3 regions of the Rhodoferax sp. GW822-FHT02D07 genome follow, and region 3 is predicted to be linked to each of the others. Evidence: predicted binding sites of a transcription regulator. Region 3 holds the regulator's gene; each other region holds the start of a gene.
What was found. Region 3 encodes sigma-54, which starts transcription at its own class of promoters, with help from an activator protein. Its sites were predicted from a motif close to TGGCANGNAANCTGCTTT; they were not measured.
Positions count from the first base shown of each region.

Region 1: AC1RNN_RS10070 (ammonium transporter) is a predicted target of sigma-54. The motif match lies at 2,890-2,907, and genes of this name have one in related genera.
Region 2: atzF (allophanate hydrolase) is a predicted target of sigma-54. The motif match lies at 4,219-4,236, and genes of this name have one in related genera.

Region 1 covers NZ_JBXAOD010000003.1:399,787-406,508, forward strand. Annotated here, with positions in the region: gene metX (homoserine O-succinyltransferase MetX) at 1-226, opposite strand, end outside; gene AC1RNN_RS10055 (hypothetical protein) at 371-1,345, opposite strand; gene AC1RNN_RS10060 (class I SAM-dependent methyltransferase) at 1,356-1,985, opposite strand; gene AC1RNN_RS10065 (TMEM165/GDT1 family protein) at 2,087-2,644, opposite strand; yybP-ykoY riboswitch at 2,651-2,849, opposite strand; gene AC1RNN_RS10070 (ammonium transporter) at 2,978-4,180, shown strand; gene AC1RNN_RS10075 (DoxX family protein) at 4,231-4,734, opposite strand; gene AC1RNN_RS10080 (HvfC/BufC family peptide modification chaperone) at 4,746-5,531, opposite strand; gene bufB (MNIO family bufferin maturase) at 5,528-6,454, opposite strand; gene AC1RNN_RS10090 (BufA1 family periplasmic bufferin-type metallophore) at 6,476-6,722, opposite strand, start outside.
Region 2 covers NZ_JBXAOD010000003.1:324,979-331,700, reverse strand. Annotated here, with positions in the region: gene AC1RNN_RS09715 (BMP family ABC transporter substrate-binding protein) at 1-396, opposite strand, end outside; gene hpxZ (oxalurate catabolism protein HpxZ) at 453-839, opposite strand; gene AC1RNN_RS09705 (AtzE family amidohydrolase) at 857-2,254, opposite strand; gene AC1RNN_RS09700 (DUF4089 domain-containing protein) at 2,261-2,473, opposite strand; gene atzF (allophanate hydrolase) at 2,487-4,187, opposite strand; gene AC1RNN_RS09690 (hypothetical protein) at 4,331-4,675, shown strand; gene AC1RNN_RS09685 (tRNA-uridine aminocarboxypropyltransferase) at 4,718-5,473, opposite strand; gene AC1RNN_RS09680 (hypothetical protein) at 5,487-5,738, opposite strand; gene AC1RNN_RS09675 (DUF1439 domain-containing protein) at 5,821-6,405, opposite strand; gene AC1RNN_RS09670 (helix-turn-helix transcriptional regulator) at 6,481-6,722, shown strand, end outside.
Region 3 covers NZ_JBXAOD010000008.1:152,748-159,469, forward strand. Annotated here, with positions in the region: gene argS (arginine--tRNA ligase) at 1-806, shown strand, start outside; gene AC1RNN_RS17360 (SPOR domain-containing protein) at 849-1,517, shown strand; gene AC1RNN_RS17365 (thiol:disulfide interchange protein DsbA/DsbL) at 1,596-2,249, shown strand; gene AC1RNN_RS17370 (exopolyphosphatase) at 2,342-3,274, shown strand; gene lptA (lipopolysaccharide transport periplasmic protein LptA) at 3,348-3,956, shown strand; gene lptB (LPS export ABC transporter ATP-binding protein) at 3,953-4,729, shown strand; gene rpoN (RNA polymerase factor sigma-54) at 4,729-6,342, shown strand; gene AC1RNN_RS17390 (THUMP domain-containing class I SAM-dependent RNA methyltransferase) at 6,339-6,722, shown strand, end outside.

The DNA of each region.
Region 1 (6,722 bases), on a different contig from region 3:
AGCCGATCATGTTGTCCCACCAGCCCTCGCTCTTGTCCTGCCCCGCATAGACGCCGGCCACATGGTGGGAGGCGTTGAGCGCGTGGCAGACCAGCACGGCGTTGGACTTGTCGGCATTCAGGGTGCCGTAGGTCTCGTAACTCAGGGAATAGCCATGGATGGACGCCCCGCCCTGCAACTGCAGAGGGGCGTCAAAGCGCATGGACTGGGGCGTGGCAATCAGCATAAAAAACAAAACCCGGCAACGCTAAACGCGGGCCGGGTTGCAATACCTGAGGGCGGGTCCGTGTTTAGCTGAATTTATTAAGCGCCCGCAAGCTGGAGCAAATTGGCGCTGTGAGCATTCAGTATAGCAAAGGGCCTTGTTTCGCTAGCCCAGCACCTGCGCCCAGGTGGCCGACACGGCAGCCTGCGCAAAGCGGGGAACCACGGCGGTTTGCGCCGCCGCCACCCTGTCGGCATGGCGGGTGGGCTGCGCCAGCAGCGAAGCGAACTCGGCACTGCGGATGTCGGTGAAGTACGCACCGAACTCGGCATAACTGTCCAGCCGGTCCGCCGCCGTGGGCAGGCCCAGCGCCAGCGCGGTGACGAGGCGGTTGGCGCTGACCGCCATTTTTCGCGGATCCCGGGGGTCACTCGGGATCAGGCACACATCCGACTGCTGCGCGGCCTCCCACATGGTGTCGATGGACCACTCGGCCACCAGAATGTCCAGCGGAACCCTAGCCTCTATGGGCCGCTGTGTGAGTATTTCCAGCCCCGCCTGGTTGGAGAGAACGATCAGGCGCAGGGGCTGGTCAGCCACCAGCCCCTCCTCCAGAAAGGCACGCAGGTAGGCGACGTTGCTGGCGTGGCCAAACCACAGCGCCGTCACCGGCTCGCCATGGCTTGTTTTGGGTGCGACGCAATCCACTTCAATGGCATCAGGCACCACCTGCACCGGCCCCTGCCAATGGGCAAACAGCAGGCGTTGCATGCACGACGACGGCACCGTATAGGCATCGGCCAGCGGCAGCACCGACGCGTAGAAGCCCGACATGACGGACGCGTAGCCCAGATGGTGGTCGGTGTAATCCACCCAGATGGAAGCGCCCCGGCTTTTGGCCTGCGCAATCTGCGCCAACCACTGTGGCTGGCGCACCGCAATGTCATGCCCGCCGATTTTGGTCACCACCACGCGGTCCGGCGTACCCTGCACCTCCTCGCCCCAGCTCGTCGTGTAGCCCGCAGCCTCCAGCGCCCTCAGGGCGGGCAGCGCGCGCATGCGCACGCTCGCGAGGTTGGAACGGGCCAGATCAGCGGCACTCTCGAAGTGCCCCGCCATCAGAAAATGCAGGTGCCGCATGGGGCCGTGCTCAGGCCGGGGCGCCTGCGCTCAAACCCAGGTAAGCCTCGTAGAGGTCCGCAAAGCGCAAGGTGTCGCGGGTGCCGACCATGACGGTTTGCAGGTAGGGCAGGTACTTGCGGCCTTGGTCGTCCATCTGGGCCATCTTGTTGTCAATGCCTTCGTCCTGGCTGAAGGAGAGAAACTCTCCCTCCTTGTAGGTCGAGTACATGGAGGGCAGCCACAGGTTCACCTGGTCAAACATCACCTGGATACCCTTGGGCGAGAAGCGGAAGTAATCGTCCGGGTACTTGTGATACCGCCACACCCAGGGGTGGCAGGAGTAGATGACGCCCCGCTCGGACAGCAGGGTCTGGATGTTGGCCGCCAGCACCCAAGGCCTGGGCGAGTGCTCCAGCACCGAGCAGATGATGATGAGGTCGAACTTCTGGTCCTTGATGGGGCCCAGGTCCTCCTCGAGGTTGACTACGTAATCGACGTTCTTGCCGTCTTCCAGGTCCACACCGACGTACTCGCAATGGCTGAACAGCTCGCGGAAGGGCTGGGTGTTGCCGTAGTCCTTGGAGCCGATTTCCAGCACCCGGCCCGAGAAACCCCGGAACACCCGCTGCGCGAACAAGAACTGGTTGACGTCACCCATAGTGCCTCCACAAGACGGCCGAATGGCCCCGGAGCAGTCTATGGGAGGCGCAGGCGCGCCATCCCTGCGTAACGCCGGGCTTACGCCCCTATTTCAGAGGATCAGGCCAGCAGCGCGTAGAGCCCCAGTCCCGCAAAGATCAGGGCGGACACGATGTGCACCACCTTGAGCGGCACCAGGCGCGTCATGCGCTCGCCCAGCCAGACCACGGGGGCGTTGGCCAGCATCATGCCCAGCGTGGTACCGGCAACCACCCAAAAGTAGGCGTGGTACTTGGCCGCCAGCATGACGGTGGCGATCTGGGTCTTGTCGCCCATCTCGGCCAGGAAGAAGGCGATCACGGTGGTACCGAACACGCCCCAGCGCGGCTGGTCGTCAGCCTCTTCGTCATCGATCTTGTCGGGAATCAGCATCCACACCGCCATGGCGATGAAGGAGCCGCCCAGGATACAGCGCAGCACGTCGGGGCCGATGACCGTGGTCACCCAGGCACCGAGCGCACCGGCCATGGCGTGGTTGACCAGGGTGGCGACCAGAATGCCCCACACGATGGGCCAGGGCTTGCGAAACCGCGCGGCCAGCAAGAGCGCGAGCAGCTGCGTTTTGTCGCCCATTTCAGCGAGCGCGACGATACCTGTGGAGATGAAGAATGCTTCCATGAATGAAAAGTCCATGGCCGGGGACAGATACCTATGACTGCACGACACCCCCGGCCAAATACATCGGAGGCGTGCAGTCAAAGGTCTCGCCAAGACCCGCGTGACGGGCCCTGCTTGCGCCATGGGCGCCGTTCCCGGCACCACAAGTCTGTTGACGCAAGCCCCTCTCAGTGAAGAAGGGCGGCTACTCCCCAATGACAGCCGCCATTGTAACCGGAGGCACGGGTTTCCACCTAGTCCCAAACTGGCGCAGTTTTTGCTTCATTTTGGTGCATTCGTTGAATTCCCAGCGGATTTGCACCAATAAGCAGCAGTAACACGATAGAGGAACGTATGGAAGCACTCAAACAGGGCGCAGACGCCTTGTTCATCCTGCTCGGCGCCATCATGGTCTTGGCCATGCACGCCGGTTTTGCCTTTCTGGAGCTGGGCACGGTTCGCCGCAAGAACCAGGTCAATGCGCTGGTCAAGATCCTGGTGGACTTCTCGGTCTCCACCGTGGTGTATTTCGCCGTCGGCTACGGCGTGGCCTATGGCACGCACTTCTTTGTGGGCGCCGAGCAACTCGCCGCCCAGAACGGCTATGCGCTGGTGAAGTTCTTCTTCCTGCTGACCTTTGCCGCCGCCATCCCGGCCATCATTTCGGGTGGCATTGCCGAGCGGGCCAAGTTCTGGCCCCAGCTGATTGCCACGGCCGTCATCGTCGGCCTGGTCTACCCCTTCTTCGAGGGTATTGCCTGGAACCAGCACTTTGGCGTGCAGGCCTGGCTCAAGGACCTGACCGGCGCCGAGTTCCACGACTTTGCCGGCAGCGTGGTGGTGCACGCCGTGGGCGGCTGGATTGCGCTGGGCGCCGTGCTGCTGCTGGGCGCGCGCAGCAACCGCTACCGCAAGGACGGCGCGATCTCGGCACACCCGCCATCGAGCATTCCCTTCCTCGCGCTGGGCGCCTGGATCCTGACCGTGGGCTGGTTCGGCTTCAACGTCATGAGCGCGCAGACGCTGGACAAGATCAGCGGCCTGGTCGCCGTGAACTCGCTCATGGCCATGGTGGGCGGCACGCTGGTGGCCCTGCTCATGGGCAAAAACGACCCCGGCTTTGTGCACAACGGCCCGCTGGCCGGCCTGGTGGCGGTGTGCGCGGGTTCGGACCTGATGCACCCGCTGGGCGCGCTGGTGGTGGGCGGCGTGGCCGGCGCCATCTTTGTGGTGATGTTCACGCTAACGCAGAACAAGTGGAAGATCGACGACGTGCTGGGCGTCTGGCCGCTGCATGGCCTGTGCGGCACCTGGGGCGGCATCGCAGCCGGCCTGTTTGGCAGCCAGGCCCTGGGCGGGCTGGGCGGCGTGAGCCTGGGCGCGCAGGTGATCGGCACCCTGATGGGCGTGGCCTGGGCTGCCGCCGGTGGCTTTGTGGTCTATGGTGCGCTCAAGGCAACCACCGGTCTGCGCCTAAGCCAGGAAGAGGAATTTGACGGCGCCGACCTCTCCATCCACAAGATCAGCGCCACGCCAGAGCGCGAAGCGAACTGGTAATTGCTATTGAAACAGGAGCTGCTCGCGCACTATTCATGGGGGCCACAACCCTATTTGACCAGAAAGCTCCGTTCCAGCGCCCTACGCGCCCACGGCCCCAGGGACCAGGGGCCGCAGCCGTAAAGCGCTAGGCCGGCCAGCAGCACGCCCCAGGTGACGTGCTGCTGCAGGGCAGCCGGGGCGATCTCCATCAGCGAGGCCACGGCCACCAGGTTGACCACGCTCAGGCCCAGGGCCGCAAAGCGCCCGACCAGCCCCAGCACCAGCAACACGGGCAAGCCCAGCTCACCCGCCGTACCCAGCACGGCTGCCACCGGCGGCGACAGCAGGGGCACGTGGTACTCGTCGGCAAACAGGGCCAGCGTGATGTCCCAGTCGCGCAGCTTGGTCAGGCCCGACAGAAAGAATGCCTGCGCCACATAGAGGCGCGCCAGCAACGCAGCCAGCGGCTGCAAAGCCTCCAGGCCGCGCACCAGCCAATCCCATAGCGCAAAGGCACGGCCCAGCAGGGTGGTGGAAGCCTGGGGCAGGGACGGCAGGGTGGTTGGTGTCATGGCAAACCTCATCAGCAAACAGTGGGGGACATCGGGAGCACAGCCAGCAGCAGGCCGCTTTGCACGGCCTGGGCCAGCCAGGCTTGCACGTCGAGGGCGGGGGCCGCGTCCAGCGCCGGGCCCAGGGCCTGGCCCGCCAGCAGCGCCGCCACAAAATCGGCCTCGCCGGGCACCGCCGCCCGCACGCAGGGGCGAAAGCTCTGGCGCCAGACCAGCACGTCTTCCGACTGCCCGGCCCGCAGCCGCGCGCCAGCCTCGGACAGGCTGGGACCATCATCACGGTGCGCCAACAGGATGCTGGCCACCGGCCAGGGGCTGCGCAGCAGCCAGGTGCCGGGCGCCAGGCGGAGATGCAGGGTGTCCAGTTCCTGGCTGCCCAACAGGGCGAGGCTGTCAGCCTGCAGCGCGGCGTCGGCCGCCGCGGCGCACGTGTGCAGCGCCCACTCGGCGCGGGCCACGTCCGGCAGGTAGGGCTCGTCCGCCAGCTGCGCGCTGGCAGCCACGAAGTCGGGCAGGGCATCGCCCCAATGCGCCAAGTCCCCACACTCTGGCGGAGTCGCATGCCAAAGGGCGTGCGCCAGGTCGGCAAAGCTCTCTTCACCCAGCATTCGCTCCAGCACCGGGTAGGCCGCCTGCAGCGTGCGCCGAGCTAGCGCGTGGCCATTGGACTGATAGGCTTTGAGGCCTCTACCCCGCATGGAATCCGCGCGAGTAGCTATGAATTCAGTAGCAACAGCAGTCTGCGGAGAGAACAAACTCTCCAGCAGCGCCTGCTGTTGGCGGGCCAGCGCGCTCATGCGGCCAGCTCCTGCGGACCCAGCACTTCGTGCGCAGCCTGCCGGGCCAGGTCTGCCTCGTCTAGCAGCACATCCAGCGCGGGCACATCGGTGTCCCACTCCACCAGCGTAGGTACGGGGCCAAACCGTTGCAGGGCATGCCGGTGCAGCGCCCAGACGGCGGGGCTCACGCGGCTCCCATGGTCGTCGATGACGATCTCGCCGTGCGCATCAGCCACATGGCAATGCCCGGCCACATGCAGCTCGCCCACCACCTCGGGCGCAATGGCATCCAGCCAGGTGCGACAGGCCTGCAGCGGGTCTCGCGCGGCCCCGGCGAGCTGGGCGTTGCGCGCATTCACATAGATGTTGTTCACATCCACCAGCAAGAGGCAACCGGTGCGGCGCGCCAGTGCGCTGAGGAATTCGGGCTCGGACCAGTCGTGCGCGTCCGCATCGTTCCAGCCCAGGTAGGCCGAGAGGTTTTCCACCATGAAGCGGCGCTGCAGGCGGTCCTGCACCTGCTGCACATGGCGGCACAGCACGTCCAGCGCTTCGTCCGAGAAAGGAATGGGCAAGAGATCGGAGCCATGCACCGTCTGCGCGCCCACCCGACCGCGCGCAAAGCAGGCGTGGTCGCTGACGCGCACAGGGTCTATGCGTTGCACCAACTGCGCAAGCTGCTCCAGGTGCCAGGGGTCCAGCCCCACCGCCGAGCCCAGGGACAGGCCCACGCCGTGCAGGCTGACGGGGTAGTGAGCGCGGCCCTGCTCCAGCACGGCCAGAGCGGCACCGCCCTCGGCAAAGAAATTTTCAGAATGGACTTCCAGAAAGTCCAGTGCGGGCTGCCGCTGCAGCAGCTCCGCGTAATGGGGATGCCGCCACCCGATGCCCACCTCCGCAGGGGAGGTCGGCGCCAGGATTGGAGTGAGGGTGGCGGACATGGTGCAGACCGTTGGCCGAGCTCAGCTCTTCATCTTCTTGGCTTCGTCCATGGACATGCCCTTCATGTCCTTGCAGGTGCCCTTGGCCACGTACTTCCATTCGTCCTTGCCCATGTCCACCTTGGACTGGCCGGCGCAGGAATGCGTGCCCGACAGGTTGGCGCAGTCGTTTTGGCCGGCCTTGGCAATACCGAAACACTTTTCTTTCTCTTGCGCAGCCACGGGTGCGGAAGCGAGGGCCAGGGTCATCAGGCTGGCAGCGGTGGCG
Region 2 (6,722 bases), on a different contig from region 3:
GGGGTGCTTGCCCTCGGTCCACAGGCCGCCGCAGTGGGCAAAGCGCACATCGGGGTACTTGGCCGCCATGGCCAGGATGTGCGGGTCAAAGTAGCCATAGGAGGTGGGGAACAGCAGCGATGCGCCGTCCTGCGAAATCATGCCGCCCATGGTCTTTTGCACCACGGCGGTCTCGGGCACGTTTTCTTCCTCCACCACCTTGATGCCAGGCATCTTCTTCAGTTCGGCGGCGGCTTCCGCCTGGGCTTGGTTGTAGCCAAAGTCATCGCGTGGGCCCACGTAGATCACGCCCACAGTCAGGGGCTTCTGCGCAAAGGCCAGGGGGCTCAGGCTGGCGGCGCCCAGGGCGGCCAATGATTTCAGGGAGTCGCGGCGATTCAAAGTGGGGTGGCTCATGGTTCTCTCTCCGGTTCAGGTTGGTGAAGGACTATCGGGAAGGGGATAAAGGCTTGTCAGGGGCCAGACTCGGTGAGCCAGCTCACGTGCGCGGCCACCACACGCCAGCCCAGCGGCGTGCGCATCCAGGTCTGGCTTTGGCGGCCGGTCTTGCCACTGCCGGTGCGGCGGAACTCGCAGTTGGCGGTGGCAAAGTCCTTGCCGTAGGTGGTGATGACGGTGCGCAGCAGCTCGCGCGCCAGGCCTTGCGAGGGCCGCGCTGCCCGGAAGGCCTGGATGGCGGCGTAGCCGTACAGGTTTTCGGTGGCGCCGTAGCGCAGGGTGTGGGGGCTGTCCCAGAACAGCTCGTCGAGCACGGCCACGTCGTTGCCCACCAGGGCCGCTTCGTAGCGCTCGAATACCGCGGTCACCTCGGCCACCACATCGGGCAGGTTCACGGGCAGGGGCAGTGTGCTGATGCTCACAGGGCGGGCTCCTTCAGGTGGGCCAGGCCCGCCATCTGCAGCACCATCGCCGCACGCAGGGCCAGGTCTTCGCGCCAGGGTGCGGCAATGATTTGCACCGCAATGGGCAGGCCGCCCGTGCCCTCGGGCCACAGCGGTGCGGCCACCACGGGGCAGCCCGCAAACGACACCGGCTGCGTGAGCAGGCCAATGGACGGGCGGCAGGGCAGCTGCTGGCCGTTGATGTCGATCCACTCCGCACCCAGCGGCGGCGCGCTGACCGGTGTGGCCGGGGCCAGCAACACGTCCCATTGCGTGAACAGTGCGTTCACCTTGTCGCGGTAGATGCGGCGAAAGCGCTGTGCCTGCAGGTACCAGGCTGCGGGCTGTAGCGCACCTGCCAAAAAACGGTCTACCGACAGCGGCTCAAAGTCGTGTGCGCGGGTACGCAGGTCATCCAGATGCAGGTTGGCGCCCTCGCTGGCCGTGGTGATAAAGGCCGCTGCGCGCCCTAGCGCCGCGTCGGGCCACTCCACCAGGTCCGACGCGCCCAGCGCCTTGGCCGCAGCCATGGCGGCGGCGCGCGCTGGTGGCGTGGCGTTGTCGTGGAAGTAGCCCCCCAGCAGACCGACACGCAAGCCCGCCATGCCTTGCCGCAGTACAGGGGTTACGGGCTCAACGTGCGTCGCGTGGCAGCCCGGGTCCAGCGGGTCGGGGCTTTGCATGGCGTCGTAAGACCAGGCCAGCGCCTCCACCGAATCGGCCAGCGGCCCCAGGTGGTCGATGCTCTGCACGAAGGGGTAGCTGCCGCGGCGCGAAAGCCGGCCAAAGGTGGGCTTGAGCCCCCACACCCCGCAAAACGATGACGGCACGCGGATGGAGCCATTGGTGTCCGAGCCCAGCGCGATGGGCACCTGCCCTGCTGCAACGGCCGCGCCCGAGCCGCCCGAGGAACCACCCGCCGTGCGCTGCAAGTCGTGCGGGTTGTGGCACGGCCCTTCGTGGCTGTTCTCGGTGGTGAAGCCGTAGGCGTACTCGTCCATGTTGAGTCCGCCTACCAGCACTGCTCCGGCAGCCTGCATGCGTTGCACCAGAAAGGCGTCGCTGGTCGCTGGCGCATGGCCTCGGTTGATCTTGGAGCCAGCCAGCGTGACCTCTCCGGCCATGTCAAACAGGTTCTTCACTGCATAGGGCACACCGGCCAGCGGTGGCAGCGCTTCGCCGCGGGCGCGTCGCGCGTCGATCTGCGCAGCTTCGGTCCGGGCGCGGGCGTAGCCTCTGCTGGTGAAGGCGTTCACGCGCCCATCGGTGGACTCGATGCGGGCAATGCTGGCCTCCAGCACTTCAGCGGCGCTGCGCTCGCCACTGGCCACCTGGCGGGCGATGTGTTGGGTGGTGGTTGCTACGGTATTCATAGCTGCTCACGCAGATTCAACGGAGGATGAAGGCGTATTTGGCTTGTAAATCTCGGCCAGCTCAGCCTCGGGTGGCAGGGCCAGCGTGTCCAGCATCTGGGCCATGGCGGCGGTGCGTTGCAGGTGCGCGGCCACGCGCACGACCTGCGCGTCGTCCAGCGGCAGGCCCAACACGGCGGCGCTGGCGCGCACATAGCTCAGGGCGTCGGTGTCGTTCATTGGGGTCTCCGCGTCAGGCCTTGAGGGAGGCGACGTAGTTGCGCCAGCCGCCCAGGTGGGTGATGTCGGTGGCGCCCTGGGTCGCCACGGCCTCGCAGACGAAGCCTTGCACGCTGCTGCCATCGGCCAGTTGCAGGGTGCCTATGCCCAGCGACGTGGGAATGAGGGACACGAACGAGCCGTAATGCGCCGCTGGCATTTCCCAGATCTCCAGCGCAATGCGCCCACCCGCACCGTCTGCTACGCGCACCAGACCCGGCTTGGGGGGTGTGGTGCCGGGCAGTGCATAAAAGCGGTAATGGGGCGCCGTCTCGGCGGTGGTGATCAGGCGCGCCCCACGCTCGGTAAGCTGGTTGTTCAGCGGCATGCCCGAGAGGTGGGCCCCCACCACGGCCACGCGCACCACGGGCTCGGCACGCAAACCGGCGATGGGCTGGGGTGCGGGCAGGGGCTGGCCGGTAGCACCCAGCGGCAGGCCCGTGGCGTGGTGGTAGCGCTGGCCCAGTTCGGCCAACTGCAAGTCGCTGGCGCATGGGCCGATGAGCGTGATGCCAAACGGCAGGCCATCGTCGCGCAGGCTGCTGGGCACGGACAGCGCCGCGTAGTCCAGCAGATTCACAAAATTGGTGTACGCGCCCAGGTTGCGGTTCAGCACCACCGGGTCGGCCTGCATGGCGGCAATGGTGTAGTGCGTGGGTGCGGTGGGAACCAGCAGCACGTCAATGCGGTCCCACATGGCATCGGCCTTCTGGCCCAGCGCGCGCAATTGCGTTTGGGCCTCGAACACATCGGCCGCGTTGAAGTTGCGCCCCTTGGCGATGATGCTGCGCACCGGCTCCACCACCTGGTCTTCCTGCGTGTCAAAGAAGGGGCGGATGGCGGCGTAGCGTTCGGCCACCAGCGCGCTCTCGTACAACAGCGCAGCGGCCTGGGCCAGAGGCTGGTATTGAATGGGCACCGCCGTACCGCCCAGCGCGGTGAGCTGGGCCACGGCCTGGGCAAAGGCCGCCTCGGCCTGTGCGTCGCCGTCAAAGGTCAGGGCGTCAGGCACCCCGAAGCGGAACTGCGTCGGGAAGGCCGTGCTGCGCAGCGCCAGCGCGCGGGAGTAGGGGTCTTTCGCGTCATGCCCCAGGGCGGCCTGCAGCACCTGGGCGGCCAAGCCCACGGTGCCCGCAAAGATGGACACGCAATCGGCACTCTGCGCCGCTGGCAGCACCCCGTGGGCGCTGATCAGGCCCTTGCTGGGCTTGAGGCCCACGATGTTGTTCAGGCCTGCCGGCACCCGGCCCGAGCCTGCGGTGTCCGTGCCCAGCGCAAAGTCCACCTGGCCCGTAGCCACCACATAGGCAGAGCCCGAACTGGAGCCGCCCGATACATACAGCGGGTTGAAGGCATTGGGCACGGCGCCGTAGGGCGAGCGCGTGCCGTTCAGGCCGCAGGCAAACTGGTCCAGATTGGTTTTGCCCAGCAGTGATGCACCGGCATCGAGCAGTTTCTGCACAACCGTGGCGTGCGCCGCAGGCTGGCGGCTAAAGGCCGGGCAGGCCGCGGTCAGCGGCAGGCCCAGCACATCAATATTGTCTTTGGCTGCAAAGCGCAAGCCCGCCAGCGGCCCCTGGCTCGCACCGGCCACGGGCGCGGCAGGGCGGTTAATCCATGCCTGGGGCGCCAGCGCGGCATCGTCGGGGCGTGAGGGAGAGAAGGTTTGCACCATTTTGAAGCATCCAATCTTGTATCCAAGAGCGAATGCAAGTGGCGTGCCAGCCATCTTTCATCGTGTTTGCCGGCGGCGCGTCAACATCACGTGTCGCAAGATCTCCTGAGTTCTTGCGCACGAAGGCACAATGGCGGCAGGGAATGCACACCAAAGAGATCACCATGCGCCACGCCGTAGCTATCCGCCACACGCTGAGTTTTGCCGTACTACTGGCCTCGCCCTGGCTGGCAGTGGCGGGCTCCTTGCACAAGTGTGTGCAGGGCCAGACGGTGGTTTACAGCGACAAGCCTTGCCCTGAGGGTGTGCAGGCCTACTCGGTGACGGGTGGCAGTATCAGCACCACCGACTCCTTGCCAACACCCCGGCAGAGCGACTACTCCGGTTATTACTACTACCAGGGCATCTCTGGCCGTCCCCAGGTGCCTTACCTCTCGAAGCAGAAAAGCGTCGAAGAGTCGCTCAGAGAACGATCCATTCGGCGCTAGAGTCCGTAAATACTGCGCCAGCAGCTCCTGAAACGATAGCAATCAAGTTGACGAGGCCAGTGCCTGCAGGCGCTGGTGCGCCTCGCTGTCCCACAGCGGGGGCAGCTGGTTCTTGGCGCGCAGGTAGTGCAGGCTGAAGACCTCCAGCCAGGCTTCCAGCACCTGGGCCGCGTGCGGCTCGCCGGCCAGCTCCAGGCACAGGGCGCCCACCTCGCTGGTGCAGAAGTGGTCGTCGCGGCGGCTGCGGCGCAGTTGGTAGCGCGAGATCTGCTCGGGCTGCAGGCTCAGCACCGGAAAGCGGTCCAGGTAGGGGCTCTTGCGGAACATCTTGCGTGCTTCCGGCCAGGTGGCGTCCAGCAAGATGAAGAGTGGGCGCTTGCCCGCCGCACTCTCTTCCACCGGCGGCAGCGTGTTCACCACCCGCCCTTCCGCTACAAACTCGCCGGGGAACACCACATAAGGCTGCCACTGCGGGTCGGCCAGCAGCTCCAGCAGCGCCGGGTCCACCTCGGTACGCGCCCAGCCAAAGGCCCAGGTGTCGGCCACCACATCGGCAATCAGCCAGCCCGTGTTGCTGGGCTTGATGGGCTCGATGTCCGCCATCAGCAGGCACACCCCCACGCGCGTGGGCACCCGCGGGCGCAGCGCGCAGATGCAGTGGGCGGGCGCCACCCGGCAGTCCGGGCAGCGCTCGGCCTTCATGCCGCCGCGCGCCAGAAAGGGCTTGGCGCTGCGGGCCAGGCGGGCGGCACGCAGGCGGGAGACCGCGTGGGCTTGTGTGGGAGAGGGCGGCTGCATGGTCACGGCGCGTTCAGCGTCGTGGCAGAGACCAGCCTGCGCGCTGGTTGGTCTTGTCGTTCTCGTAGTCCCAGACCGAGGCACAGCGGTCACAGCGGTAGCGGGTGACCGTCACGCTGCGCTCGCCACGCAGCTCCTTGCGGCTGTCGCCCTGCACCAGTTCCGGGTGGCCGGGCGCGCGGCGCCAGTTGCGCTGTATGCCCCGGCAAGATTCACACAGTGCGGCTTCGCGGGCTTCTGCAGCTATTTTGTAGTTGTCGGTCATATGCATGTCGCCTTGGCAGCGTGGTGAGGAAGGGGGATGATTGTCGCCGCCCCGCTGATTTGCTTTGCCAAGCTGGCAAAAATCAGCTCAGCGGCTTGGGCACAAAGCCGATGCTCAGCCCGGTTTCGGTCACCGTGATGCTGCCGGGCTGCATGCCCAGGCCGTCTGGCAGGGCCAGGTCTTGCGGGCGCATGCGGTGCACCACCACCTCCAGCAGCGTGCGCTCCGCCAGGGCCGGGGCATAGGCCTTGATCAGCGCCATGGCCGATGGCGGCAGGGTGGGAAAGTCCAGGCGCTTGAGGCGCAGCTGGTGCGCGCGCACCGTGCGGTCGCTGGCCTCGTAGCGCAGCGCAAACTCCACATCCAGCGTGCCCTGGTGGCTGCGATTCAGCGCTGGGCCGGCGGCTTCCACCTGCGCCTCCGCACCCAACCGGTTTTGCGCCGGCAGCAGGCGCAGCTGCGGCACCTGCACATCCAGGTTCAGAATGCCCGGCACCGGGTAGCGCAGTGGAAAGCGCTGGCCCACCGCCGCCTGCAGCGCCGCGGCAGACACCTTGTAGCTCGGCGCAGCCGCTGGCGCGTCGTCCGCCTCGGGCTCCGATTCCGCCCAGGCCAGGCGGGCCAGCGGCAGGGTCAGCAGGGTGGACAGGGCAACACGGCGGTGCATGGCAGAAATCTTAGGCGCTAAGTGTTGCGGCATGGCTGCCGCTGTGTAAACAAATGCAGCACTATCATCCGCCGCATGTCCCGCTCCTCCCGCCTCTTCGACCTGATCCACCTGCTGCGCAGCCACCGGCGTGCGGTGAGCGGGCAGGCATTGGCGGAGCAGTTGGGGGTAAGCATTCGCACGCTCTACCGCGACATTGCCAGCCTGCAGGCGCAGGGCGCGCAGATCGAGGGCGAGCCCGGCGTGGGCTATGTGCTCAAGCCCGGCTTCGTCTTGCCGCCGCTCATGTTCACGCCCGAAGAGGTGGAGTCGCTGGT
Region 3 (6,722 bases):
ACGGCGCGCTGTGGCTCAAGAGCACCGACTATGGCGACGACAAGGACCGCGTGATGCGCAAGAAGGACGGTGGCTACACCTACTTTGTGCCCGACGTGGCCTATCACATCGCGAAGTGGGAACGTGGCTTCACCAAGGTGGTCAACATCCAGGGCACGGACCACCACGGCACCATCGCCCGTGTGCGCGCCGGCTTGCAGGCCGCCGATGTGGGCATTCCCCAGGGCTACCCCGACTACGTGCTCCACACCATGGTGCGCGTGGTGCGCGGCGGTGAAGAGGTCAAGATCAGCAAGCGCGCAGGCAGCTATGTGACCTTGCGCGACCTGATCGAGTGGACGAGCAAGGACGCCGTGCGTTTCTTCCTGCTGAGCCGCAAGCCGGATACCGAGTACACCTTCGATGTGGATTTGGCCGTAGCCAAGAACAACGACAACCCGGTCTACTACGTGCAGTACGCACATGCGCGCATCTGCTCGGTGCTGGCCGGTTGGGGCGGCGATGTGGCGAGCCTCAAGAGTGTGGACCTGTCCGCGCTGGACAGCCCGCAGGCCCAGGCCCTGATGCTGCTGCTGGCCAAGTACCCCGAGATGCTGAGTGCGGCCGCCGAGGGCGAAGCCCCGCACGATGTGACTTTCTACCTGCGCGAGCTCGCGGCCAGCTATCACAGCTACTACGACGCCGAGCGCATCCTGGTGGACGATGAGGCCGTCAAGCTGGCCCGCCTGGCGCTCGTGGCTGCCACGGCCCGCGTGTTGCACAATGGCCTGGCTGTGCTGGGCGTCAGTGCTCCGCAGAAGATGTAAGCGGCCCCACCGGGTCAACAGAGTCAACCGAGAGATAGACGCATGAAGTACGAGCGTGGCGGAACCATCGTAGGGTTCATCGTGGGTGTGGTGGTCGGCCTGGGCGCCGCCCTGGCGGTAGCGGTGTACGTCACCAAGGTGCCGGTGCCCTTCATGAACAAGAGCCAGAGCCGCAGCGCCGACCAGGACGCCGCCGAAGCCCAGAAAAACAAGAACTGGGACCCCAACGCCATGCTTTATGGCAAGAACCCGGCGCCCGCCGTGCCTCCGGCGACTACGCCGGCCTCTGCCGCATCGGCTCCCAAGGGCAAGCCAGATGCGAAGGCTGATGCCAAGGCAGAAGCAAAACCGGACGCAAAAGCCGATCCCAAGGCAGCCAAGGCCGAGGCCAAGGGCGAGCTCAAGCCCGCCGTGTCGGCTGACCCGCTGGGTGATCTGGCCAAGGCCAAGACCGGTGCTGCAAACGAGGCCGACGTCTTTGTCTACTTTGTGCAGGTGGGGGCCTTCCAGAAGGCCGAAGACGCAGAGGCCCACCGTGCCAAGTTGTCCCTGAGTGGTATAGAAACCAAGATTTCCGAGCGCGAGCAGTCTGGCCGCCCGGTGTTCCGCGTGCGTGTGGGCCCCTTCGAGAAGAAGGACGAGGCCGACAAGGCCAAGGAGAAACTGGACAAGTCCGGCCTGGAAACCGCGCTGGTGCGCGTGCAGCGCTAAGCGGCCGTACCAGGAACTTTCCTGCAGGGCGCTTCTCCCACCCATTCCGTAACCAGTCCCCTTACCGAAGAGATGCACATGAAACGACGCGAATTCGCCCAGCTGGGCACCGGCGCAGCCCTGGCTTCCACTACCCTGTGGGGCGCCACAGCCCAGGCCCAGGCGGCCAAGCCCAAGGCTGGCACGGACTACCTGGTGGTCGATCCGCGTGCGCCTGTGGAGGCTGGTGCCGGCAAGATTGAGGTGGTGGAGTTCTTCTGGTACAGCTGCCCGCACTGCAACGCCTTCGAACCCACGCTGCAAGCCTGGATTCCCAAGCTGCCCAAGGACGTGGCCTTCCGCCGCGTGCCAGTGGCTTTTCAGGACAGCTTTGCGCCCCAGCAGCGCCTCTATTTCACGCTGGAAGCCATGGGTCTGGTCGAGAAGCTGCATGGCAAGGTGTTTGCCGCCATCCACCAGGAGAAGAAAAACCTCAGCACTGGCGAAGCTATCCTGGAATGGATTGGCCAGCAGGGCGTGGACAAGGCCAAGTTCGTAGAGCAGTACAACTCCTTCACCGTGGTGACCAAGGTCACCAAGTCCGTGCAGCTGCAGAACGCCTACAAGGTGGAAGGTGTGCCCGCGCTGGGCATTGCCGGCCGCTATTACACCGACGGCTCCCTGGCTGGCAATATGCCTCGCGCATTGCAGGTGGTGGAGTCGCTGGTGGCGGACGTTCGCGCCGGACGCTGAGCCGGACTTTTGCGGTGGCGAGGCCGCCGCGCTGTGGGGAACGGCTCTAGAATGGTTTGGCACTTGTTCCAAACTTTGGGGAGACCGTTTCCATGGCGCACCAGAAATACCGGCTTGTTACCCGCAGCGATTTCGATGGACTGGTGTGTGCCGTCCTGCTCAACGAGCTGAACCTGATCGACGACATCAAGTTCGTCCACCCCAAGGACATGCAGGACGGCAAGGTGGAGGTGTCCGACCGAGATATCACCACCAACCTGCCGTACGTGCCCGGCGTGCATCTGGCCTTTGACCACCACGAGTCAGAAACCGTGCGCAACACGGGCGAGCGCCCCAACCACATCATCCTGCCCGATGCCGATTCGGCCGCACGTGTGGTGTTTGACCACTACGGCGGCGCCAGCCGCTTCCCGGCGCGCTTCCACGACATGATGGAGGCCGTGGACAAAGGGGATTCCGCCCGTTTCAGCCACGACGAAATCATGAACCCCACGGGCTGGGTGTTGCTCAACTACCTGATGGACTCGCGCACCGGCCTGGGCCGCTTTCGCGAATTCCGCGTCAGCAACTACCAGCTGATGATGGATCTCATCCAGTACTGCCGCAACCACGGCATCGACGAAATCCTGAAGCTGCCTGATGTGGTGGAACGGGTGGATCTGTACTTTGAGCATGCAGAAAAAGCCAAGGAGCAGCTGCTGCGCTGCTCCACCGTGCACGGCAACCTGCTGGTACTGGATCTGCGCAACGAGGACACCATCTTTGCGGTCAACCGCTTCATGGTCTATGCACTATTCCCCCAAACCAATATTTCCATCCACGTGCTCTGGGGCCTGCAAAAGCAGAACACCGTGTTTGCTACCGGCAAGTCCATCACCAACCGCTCCTCCAAGACCAATATTGGTGAGCTGATGCTGCAGTACGGCGGCGGCGGCCATGCCAATGCGGGTACCTGCCAGGTGGAGAACGACCGTGCGGCGGAGGTGCTGCAGGCGTTGACAAGCAAAATTAACGCCGACGGCTGAGCTCGCCAAGGCATGAAACGTGCCAGCGCTCGGTACAATGGCCGAAGCGCTTTTCAGCAAGTTTCGTGCCTTTATGAAAAAAACCACTCTGTCGCTGTTTCTGGGGCTGGCATTCGCCGGTGTGGCGGGCCACGCCTTGGCCGAGAAGGCCGACCGCAACAAACCCATGAATGTGGAGGCCGATGCCCTGCGTTACGACGACCTCAAGCAGGTCAGCGTGTTCACCGGCAATGTGGTCCTGACCAAAGGCAGCATCATCATCCGTGGTGCCCAGCTGGAGGTGCGCCAGGACCCGGACGGGTACCAGTACGGTCTGGTGACCGGCTCGACAGCAACGCCGGCCTTTTTCCGCCAGAAACGTGACGGGGTCGATGAATACATCGAAGGCGACGGAGAAACCATTGAATACGATGGCCGGGCCGATACCGTGCGCTTCCTCAAGAAGGCTCAACTGCGCCGCCTGCGCGGTGCCCTGCTGGCCGACGAGGTCAGTGGCGCCAGCATCCTCTACGAAAACCTGAGCGACAAATTCACCGTGGACGGCACGCCCCGCAGCGCGAGCGCTCCGGCCGGCCGGGTGCGCGCCATGCTGACACCCAAACCGGAGGCCCAGACCCCCGCTGCCCCCCAGACATCACCCACCCTGCGCGCCACGCCGCAACTTGAGAAGGCCGCCCAGTGAGCGCGCCCGCCCAGGAAGCCCCGGACACCAGCACCGGGCGGCTGGAAGCCCGGCATTTGCAGAAGTCCTACGGCAAGCGCCAGGTGGTCAAGGACGTGTCCCTGGCCGTGCGCACCGGCGAGGTGGTGGGCCTGCTGGGCCCCAATGGGGCGGGCAAGACCACCTCGTTCTACATGATCGTGGGCCTGCTGCGCGCCAGCGCGGGTGACATCACCATCGATGGTCAGTCCATCGAGCACATGCCCATCCACCGCCGTGCGCGCCTGGGGCTGGGCTACCTGCCCCAGGAGGCGTCCATATTCCGCAAACTGAATGTGGAAGACAACGTGCGCGCCGTGCTGGAGTTGCAGCGGGATGCCGGCGGCAACCCGCTTAGTTCTGCCGAAATTGAAAAGCGCCTGACCGCCTTGCTGCAGGAGCTGCGCGTGGAGCATCTGCGCGAGTCACCCTCCCTGGCGCTGTCGGGCGGGGAGCGTCGCCGTGTGGAGATTGCGCGCGCACTGGCCACCAACCCGCGCTTCATCCTGTTGGACGAACCCTTTGCCGGTATTGACCCGATCGCGGTGATCGAGATCCAGCGCATCATCAACTTCCTGAAGGGCCGTGGCATTGGGGTGCTCATCACCGACCACAACGTGCGCGAGACCCTGGGCATTTGCGACCACGCCTACATCATCAGCGACGGCCATGTGCTGGCGCAGGGCACCCCCTCCGAGATCGTGAACAACGCCGATGTGCGCCGCGTCTATCTCGGCGAACACTTCAAGATGTGATGAAGCAAGGGCTGTCATTACGCGTCTCCCAACACCTGGCGCTCACGCCCCAGTTGCAGCAGTCCATCCGTCTGCTGCAGCTCTCCACGCTGGAGCTGAGCCAGGAGGTGGAGCAGATGCTGGACGAAAACCCGTTTCTGGAGCTGACCGAGGACCGGGCCGAGCGTGAAGACTTTGGGTTGAACGCTGCGGACGCTGTGGTGAGCGAGGGCGATCGCCTGTCCGAAGCCGGTGACGCCGAATATGCTCCTAATTCTGTAGCTGACTATGCAACATCCACAGGGGCTGGCACCTCCAATGATGAAGATGCCACGCCACTGAGCAGCAGCGAGGAGCCCAACTGGGAGGGCGACGGCACCACCGAAATGACGCCTGACGACGGCGAATGGGGCGTGGATGCCAAAGCCAAGGCCAACAACCTGGGCGATGACGAAGAGAAGGACGCCACCGAGCTGGCGCGTTCCTCTGAATCGCTGCAGGTCTTTCTGCACCGCCAGGCCCTGAGCCTGCGCTTGAATGCCACCGATGCAGCGGCGCTGCGCTTCCTGATCGAGTCGCTCAATGAAGACGGCTACCTGGAGGACCCGCTGGAAGACTTGGCGCGTAGTCTGAGCCCTGGAGATGAAGAGCAGCTGCAGGATCTGGTGCACCACTTCACCGTGGCGCTGGGCCTGTTGCACAGCCTGGAGCCCGTCGGCGTGGGCGCGCGCGACCTGGGCGAATGCCTGCGCCTGCAGCTGCAAGCTCTGCTGACCCTGGCCGAAGACGATGGTGAGCACGACCGGCTGGAAGTGTTGCAGGTGGCGCTGGCCATCTGCCGCCAGCCCATGGACCTGCTGGCGCGGCGCGACATCAAGCGCCTGGTGCAGATGGGCGTGGGCAGCGATGCGTTTGTGCGTGAGGCGATTGCGCTGATTGCGCGGCTTGAGCCCAAGCCCGGCCGCCGCTTTGTGGATGTGGAACGCAACATCATCGTGCCCGATGTGCTGGTGGTGTCCATTGGCAAGGCCGGCGGCATTCCGAAGTTCCGTGTTCAGCTCAATCCCGACGTGATGCCGCGCCTCAAGGTGCACGATATCTACGCCAATGTGCTGCGCAACCACCGCGGCGGCAAGGATGCCGGCGGCCATGCCGCGCTGCAGCAGCGCCTGCAGGAGGCGCGCTGGTTCATCAAGAACATCCAGCAGCGCTTTGACACCATCCTGCGCGTGAGCACGGCCATTGTGGAGCGACAAAAGAACTTTTTCACCCACGGCGAACTCGCCATGCGCCCGCTGGTGCTGCGCGAGATTGCCGACGAGCTGGGCTTGCACGAGTCCACCATTAGCCGCGTGACCACGGCCAAGTACATGGCCACGCCGTTTGGCACCTTTGAGCTCAAGTACTTCTTTGGCTCCGGCCTGGGCACCGAGAGCGGGGGCAACGCCTCCAGCACCGCGGTGCGTGCGCTCATCAAGCAGTTCATCGCCTCAGAGAGCAGCAAAAAGCCCTTGAGCGATAACCAGATTTCCGACATGCTCAAGGAGCAAGGCATCGAGTGCGCGCGGCGCACCGTGGCCAAATACCGCGAGGGCCTGAAAATCGCCCCCGCCTCACTCCGCAAAGCGCTATGAACCAATTGACCCTTTTTCTCCCCTGCGCCGCCGGCGTGGAGGAGTACCTGGCGCCGGAGATTTTGCAGATCACCGGCCTGCCCCCCGGTTGCGTGACCAAGCAGCGCGGTGGCGTGGCCGTGCGCACCTCGTTTGCGCACGCCATGTTGCTCAACCTGTACAGCCGCCTGGCCCAGCGCGTGCTGGTGCTGGTGTCGTACACCGAGTATCGCAGTGAGCAGGACCTGTACCGCGCCGGCATGCAGGTGCCGTGGGAGCAGTGGTTCACGCCCAAAGAGAGCATCAAGATCGAGGTGACCGCGCAGCACAGCCCGCTGACCTCGCTGAACTTTGCTGCGCTCAAGGTGAAAGACGCCGTCTGCGACCGCTTCCGCGAAGTG